Linked DNA regions of Loktanella sp. M215. The protein of the gene in region 1 binds, or shares a complex with, the protein of each later gene. Links are inferred from orthologs where the notes say so. Each region holds a gene or a part of one and is shown on either strand. Other genes may lie near its edges.

Evidence for each region.
Region 2: the proteins of tldD (region 1) and GLR48_RS05610 are in contact, whole or in part, in a solved structure (PDB 5NJ9), measured with the Escherichia coli proteins. The link is inferred for Loktanella sp. M215 from one-to-one orthologs.

What each region holds. Positions count from the first base shown.
Region 1 is NZ_WMEA01000001.1:122,229-125,953, reverse strand. The notes cover bases 499-3,369. They hold tldD (metalloprotease TldD), read right to left. Parts: upstream 2,708-3,369; coding sequence 1,289-2,707; downstream 499-1,288. Other genes in these bases: coxB (cytochrome c oxidase subunit II), read left to right, coding at 2,917-3,369; dprA (DNA-processing protein DprA), read right to left, coding at 499-1,128. Also shown: more of dprA, read right to left, coding at 70-498; more of coxB, read left to right, coding at 3,370-3,725. UniProt on the Escherichia coli protein: Metalloprotease involved in CcdA degradation. Suppresses the inhibitory activity of the carbon storage regulator (CsrA).
Region 2 is NZ_WMEA01000001.1:1,159,621-1,163,038, reverse strand. The notes cover bases 1-2,991. They hold GLR48_RS05610 (TldD/PmbA family protein), read right to left. Parts: upstream 2,173-2,991; coding sequence 829-2,172; downstream 1-828. Other genes in these bases: GLR48_RS05605 (DUF2125 domain-containing protein), read right to left, coding at 2,255-2,991; GLR48_RS05615 (3'(2'),5'-bisphosphate nucleotidase CysQ), read right to left, coding at 69-842. Also shown: more of GLR48_RS05605, read right to left, coding at 2,992-3,418.

The DNA.
Region 1 (3,725 bases):
CAGTCCGAAGATCGGACTTTCCGCGTAACGCACTGAATTGCATGACGGATTTTTTTAGGTTCGGCGCTGTCAACTGACCCGTGACAGCAGACCGCCCGCCGATCGGGCGATCCGACCGTCCAGTTCGAGGTCGATCAGCACCGGCGCGACCAGCGGTGAGGGGCTGCCCAGATCGCGGATCAACTGATCCTCTGCCACAGGCGAGGCTCCCAGCCGATCGAGGATCTGGTTATGCAATGCCGCCGCTTCCTGCAGGGTGCGGCGCGGTGCCGGGGGCTGGTCCGGAATCGTCAGCGGCAGGGGGGCTGCGGGCCGGGCGCCCAATGCCTCGATCACGTCGGCGGCGGATCGCACCAGTTGCGCGCCGTCGCGGATCAGCATGTTGCACCCGGCGGCGCGGGCATCGAACGGATGACCCGGCACCGCCAGCACGTCGCGGTGCTGATCCAGCGCGTCGCGGGCGGTGATCAGGCTGCCGGATTTGGCGGCGGCCTCGACCACGATGACGGCGCGGGACAGGCCCGCAATGATGCGGTTGCGCGCCGGAAAGTGCCGCGCCTGCGGTTGCAGACCCATGGGCATTTCCGACAGGCGCAGGCCCTGTGCCGCGATCAGATGGGCCAGATCGGTATTTTCGACAGGATAGATGACATCGACGCCGCCCGCCTGCACCGCCACCGTGCCGCCGGCCAGTGCGGCGTGGTGGGCAGCGGCATCGATCCCGCGCGCCAGCCCGGACACGACGACATACCCCGCGGCGGTCAGATCGCTGGCCAGGGCCTTCGCCATCCGGGTCCCCAGCGACGAGGCATTGCGCGCGCCCACCATGGCGATCATCGGGCGGTGCAGCAGGTCCACGCGTCCCAGCGCCCACAGCAAAGGCGGTGCGTCGGACAGATCGTCGATCGCCGGAGGCCAGTCAGGATCGCCCTGCATCAGCAGGCGTGCCCCCGCGGCGTGACCGGCCTTCATCTCTGCAATGACGACACCTGCGGGACAGATTTCATAATCAGCGACGCCAGCCGCAGCCGCGATGGCCGGCAGGGCCGCAAGCGCCCCGTCGGCGGACCCATGTTCGGCAATCAGCCGACGGTAGGTCGCAGGTCCGACACGACGGGATCGCAGCAAGCGAAGGTTCTGGAACCTGGGGTCATCCCGGGGGGATTTTTGGTGAGTGGTCGGGTGAAAAGCCACGTCTGAACCAAACCTTCGCCTTGCTGCACCCTCAGTCTAGAATCGCAATCCTTAATCAAAGCTGAATCAAAACAGCCGCATCGCGAAAATAACGTCAGGCCGATCCGCCGACCGTCAGGCCGCCGATCAGCAGGCTGGGTTGGCCGACGCCCACCGGCACCCACTGACCGGCCTTGCCGCAGTTGCCGATACCCGGATCCAGCGCCAGATCGTTGCCGATCCCGCGGATCTGCCGCAGGGCCGTCGCTCCGTCGCCGATCAGCGTGGCGCCCTTGATCGGGCGGCCCACGACGCCGTCCTTCACGCGGTAGGCTTCGGTGCAGGAAAAGACGAACTTGCCGTTCGTAATGTCGACCTGACCGCCACCGAATCCCACGGCATAGATCCCGTCCTTCAGATCCGCCACGAGGGACGCGGGCGCGGTGTCGCCGGCCAGCATGTAGGTGTTCGTCATGCGCGGCATCGGTGCATGGGCATAGGATTCGCGCCGCCCGTTGCCGGTGGGCGCGACCCCCATCAGCCGTGCGTTCTGCCGGTCCTGCATGTAGCCGACCAGCACGCCATCCTCGATCAGTACATTCTTCGCCGACGGTGTGCCCTCGTCGTCCACGGTGATCGACCCGCGGCGGTCGGGAATCGTGCCATCATCCAGCACGGTGACGCCCTTGGCTGCGATCTGCTGACCCATCAGACCGGCAAAGGCGCTGCTGCCCTTGCGGTTGAAATCGCCCTCCAACCCGTGGCCGATCGCCTCGTGCAGCAGGATGCCGGGCCAGCCCGGGCCGAGGACGACGTCCATCACGCCGGCGGGCGCCGGTTCCGCGTCAAGGTTGACGAGGGCGATGCGCAGCGCCTCGCGGGCGACGCCCTGCCAGTGCGCGGTGTCGATCAGACCGATGAGAGAGGCGCGACCGCCGCCGCCCATGCTGCCGCTTTCGCGCTGGCCGTCCTGTTCGACGATGATGCTGATGTTGATCCGGCTCATCGGGCGGACGTCCGTGACCATCGTGCCTTCGGGGCGCAGGATCACGACCTCTTGCTGGGACGCGCCAAGGGATGCGCTGACCTGCACCACGCGGGGATCAAGGTCGCGGGCAAAGGCGTCGATCTGGCGCAACAGGTCGATCTTTGCCGGAAAGCTGGCCTCGGCCACAGGGTCCACGTCGCTGTAAAGCTTGACGTTGGTCCCCTGCGGACCGGGCGCCATCGTGCCACCGCCGTCACCCACCGCCAGACGCGCGGTGCCGACCGCGCGGCGCAGCGCCGCCTCGTCGATCGTCGTGGCATGGGCATAGCCCGCCCGCTCGCCGCGAACCGCGCGCAGGCCGAATCCTTCGGAGGCGTCGTAGTTGGCGGTCTTGACCCGACCATCGTCCAGCACAAGGCTTTCGGACCGGCGGCGTTCGATGAACAATTCGCCGTCGTCGGCGCCCAGCGTCGCCTCTCTTAGCAGGGCAAGGGCCGTGTCCTGATCCAAATGCGTGTCAAAAGGGCGAAATCGGTCGTCTGTCATGGCGGCGCATCCTTGGGATCGGGACGTGATGACCACAGACCTGCGCCAAAGCGTCCCTTTGCCGCAATCGTGGTTCTTGAGTTGTCCTTCAGGATATGGGACACGCACGGCAGGATACAACGGGATTGTGCGACGGCCGTCATGGCACCGACGTCGCACCGTCGTCACGCCGCAGGGCAAAACCCGGCGCGAGATCATAAGGGAATGACATGCGACTGAGCAATTTCGCCAAGACTGCCTGGACCACCATGGGTCTGATACTGGCCGGTGCCACGGCCCGCGCGCAGGACGTGAATGTGGAGCTGCCCGTCATCGGCGCACCGCATCCGGGCGGAATCGGCTTTCAGGAAGCGGCGACCAGCATCGCGCGCGACGTGCACTGGCTGGATGGCATGCTGCTGTGGATCATCACCGCGATCACGCTGTTCGTCACCGGTCTGATGATCTGGGTCTTCATCAAGTATAACCACAAGTCGAACCCCAAGCCCGCTGGCTTCACGCACAACAGCCCGCTGGAAATCGCATGGACGGTCGTGCCGATCATCATTCTGGTTTTCATCGGCGCCTTCTCTCTGCCCGTGCTGTTCAACCAGCAGGAAATCCCCGACGGCGACATCACGATCAAGGTGACGGGCTACCAGTGGTACTGGGGCTACGAATACGTCGACGAAGGCGTTGCATTCGATTCGTTCATGCTGGCACCGGACGAGCTGGCCGACTACGGCTACAGCGACGACCTTTATAAGCTGGCGACCGATCAGGCGATCATCCTGCCGGTCGGCAAGACCGTCGTGATGCAGCTGACCGGTGCTGACGTGATCCACTCCTGGACCGTCCCGGCCTTCGGGGTCAAGCAGGATGCCGTGCCGGGCCGTCTGGCGCAGCTTTGGTTCAACCCGGACAAGGAAGGCATCTACTTCGGTCAGTGCTCCGAGCTGTGCGGCAAGGATCATGCATTCATGCCGATCACGGTCAAGGTTGTCAGCCAAGAGGTCTATGACGCCTGGCTGGTCGAGGC
Region 2 (3,418 bases), 1.0 Mb from region 1 along the record:
GCGGCAACTTACGCAGGGGACCGGGGCGATACAACCGGCGGCGTGCTGCGGGTGCAGCATGGATGCGGTCAGATCAGCGCTGCCAGCAGTGCTGCGTGGACCGCCCCCGCAGCCAACACGCCGTTCACCTGCGGATGCGGGTTGTTGAACATCAGGGGCTGGCCGTTGCGGTCGCTGGCGGTGCCGCCTGCCTCTGTCACGATCAGCGCACCTGCGGCGATGTCCCATTCCCACGACGGGCGCAGGGTCAGCATCGCGTCAAACCGCGCCTCGGCCACGAGGCAGAGGCGGTAGGCGAGCGAGGAGCGGAAGCCTTTGGTGAATGCAGGGACCACGCCGCCCTGCCAGTGCTGGGGCGCGAGGTTGGGTTTCGTCGTCAGGACGTGGGCCTGCACCGGGTCGGCCGTGTCGGTCACGCGCAGGGGGCGGCCGTTCAGGGTGGCGCCGTTGCCGAGGACGGCGGCAAAGGTCAGGCCGCGCGCTGGTAGCGTCACGACACCGGCGATCACGCGGCGATCCTCGACCACGGCGATGGCGTGGGCCCAGTCCTGAGAATGATTGATGAAGGCGCGGGTGCCGTCGATGGGATCGACGATAAACTGCCGCGTCGTGGTCAGGCGGGCGGTGTCGTCGGGGGTTTCCTCTGACAACCAGCCGTAATCGGGGCGCGCGGTGCGCAGGCGGTCGGTCAGCATAGCGTTGACGGCCAGATCCGCCTCGGTCACCGGGCCCTGATCGTCGCCCTTGTCCCAGACCTGCGGGTCGGCCTTGAAATAGTGCAGCGCGATCTCGCCTGCCGCGGCGGCGGCGTCGAGGAGCAGGGGCAGGTCAGTCGCCGGCAAGGGTCAACCCTTCGACCAGCAGGGACGGCACGACGCGGGACAGGTGGGCGCGGCCGTCGTTGGCGGCGATCATGCTGCGCCACATGTCGCGCAGATTGCCCGCGATGGTGCATTCGTTGACCGGATGACTGATTTCGCCGTTCTGCACCCAGAAGCCGGCTGCACCGCGGCTGTAATCGCCGGTGTTGGGATTGATCGTCGAGCCGATCATCGAGGTGACGAGCAACCCGGTGCCCATCTGCGCGATCAGGTCGGCGCGGCTGGCGGTGCCTTGGGTCAGCGCAAGGTTCGTCACGCTGGGCTGCGGCGGCGAGGATGTGCCGCGTGCGGCATTGGCGGTCGAGGGCAGGTCGAGCTTGCGCCCCGTCGCGAGGTCGAGCGTCCAGCCGGTCAGCGTGCCGTCGTCGATCAGCGCGCGGGCTTGCGTGGGCAAGCCTTCGGCGTCGAAGACGCGCGAGCCGAACGCGCGGGGGCGGTGGGGGTCCTCGATCAGGCTCATGCCCGCGGGCAGCACCTGTTCGCCCAGCGCGCCACGCAGGAAGGACGCGCCGCGGGCGATGGCGCTGCCGTTGATGGCGCTGACCAGATGCCCGATGAGCGAGGACGCGACACGTTCGTCGAAAAGGACCGGATAGGCCCCGGTCTTGGGCCGGCGCGATCCGGCGCGTTCCACCGCGCGGGCGGCGGCGCTGCGGCCGATCTCGGCGGGGTCGCGCAGGTCGGATTGAAAGATGCGGGTGTCGTAGTCGTAGTCCCGTTCCATCCCGGTGCCGGTGCCGCTGATCGCCACACAGGACAGACCGATGTCGGACCGGGCGTAGCCACCGGAAAAGCCGTTGCTGGCGGCCATGTGGACCTGACGGCGGGAATAGCCCGCGCTGGTTTCCGAGACCTGAGAGATGCCGGGATTTTCCTGCGCCGCGGCCTCTGCCCGCATCGCGGCGTCCTGCAGGGCTGCGGGGTCCGGTTCGGGGGACGCGTCATAGAGTTCGAGGTGTGCGCTGTCGGTAGACCGTGTCAGCTGGTCGGGGTCCGCCAGACCGACGGTGGGATCCTCGGGTGCCTCGCGCGCCATGGCGACGGCGCGTTCGGCCATCGCCGTGATCGCGGCGGGGCGGTTGTCGGAGGAGGACACGCAGGCCTGCCGCTGACCGAGCAGCACGCGCAGGCCGATGTCGACGCCTTCGGAGCGTTCCGCCTTTTCCAGCTGCCCCAGACGCACGTCGATCGAGATCGAGGTCCCCTGCACCGCGATCGCATCGGCGTCACCGGCACCGGCGCGGCGGGCGGCGTCGAGGATCTGTTGGGTCAGCGCGGCAAGGTCGGTCATGGATGAGGCTTTCTGAAATATCCCCTCCGCAGGTAGTCCGGTCGGGGCCGCGCTGCAAGGTCGCGGCCCGCAGACCAAGGGGTCAGCGGATGCGCTGGCCGTTGGCCAGCACCTGCCCGTCCTTGACCTCGATCGTGGATTCCAGCGTATCGTTGCCGATATCCTTGGCGAACATGCCCAGCATCATGCGCCCCATCATCGCCTGATCGGCGGGGACCAGCCCCATGGCGATCAGCTTGTCGATCAGGCCGTTGGCGCCCATCACGGTCAGGTTGATCTGGCCGTCGGGGCGCGGCATGCCGGGGAATGTCGTGGTATCGGTGTTGCCGAAGGTGAACTGGCCCTTGCCGTCGACGGAAGCGCCGACCGCCTTGATCGTCAGCTCGTTCAGGGTCAGATCCTGCAGCTTGCCCGGAAAGCCCTGCCCCACTGCAGCCATCTGCGTGGGATCGGTCAGGGCCACGTCCAGTTGCGCGGACCCGGACACATCCAGCCGGACCGTTGCGGGGTCGCGCGGCAGGTTGGCGGCGGGGTCGATCATGGCCCAGACCTCGTCATTCACGGCAACATCCGTGAGATCGACCTTCAGGCTGAAGGGCGCGGGGGCGTCGGTGGGTGCGACGGGCGCCGAGAGGCCGAAGCCGTAGGAGGCGGCGGTCAGCTTGAAGGGGAACGGCATCTCGCTGCCGGTGACATCGGCGGCAAGATCGCTGACGGCGACGTCATAGGCCACGCCCTGTGGTCCGACCGAGGTCATCACATTGACCGGGCCGTTGGTGGTGGTGCCATCGATGGTCATGTCGCCAGAGGTCGAGAAGATGTAGGCGGACGATCCCGTCGTCAGGGTCGATTTTCCGGTGAAATCCCCGCCCAGCATCGCGGCGGGGTCGCTGACGTCGAGGTCTGCCGGCGCGCTGCTGTCGCCGGCAAAGGCGAGGCCGTCGATCTTGCCCGACAGCATGACCTTGCCGGCCTCTGGCGGGGTCACGTCGATCAGCAGGTCGAGGGCGTTCGCCTTGACGTCGTAGCTGGTCTCTCGCGTCTCGCCGGTCGATTGGTGGGTCGTGCCCGTGAGGTTGTTCAGGGTCAGACGGATGTCGCCGGTGATGTCGCCCTTGGGCGAGGTCATCTTGTCAACGTTGACGACATACTGGTCCGCCGCGACGTCGTATGTCAGATCCTCGGGCGCGCCGCTGGCGGTGATGCTGGACCCGGTGGTCGTCACGGTGAGGGCGATTTCCTTGCC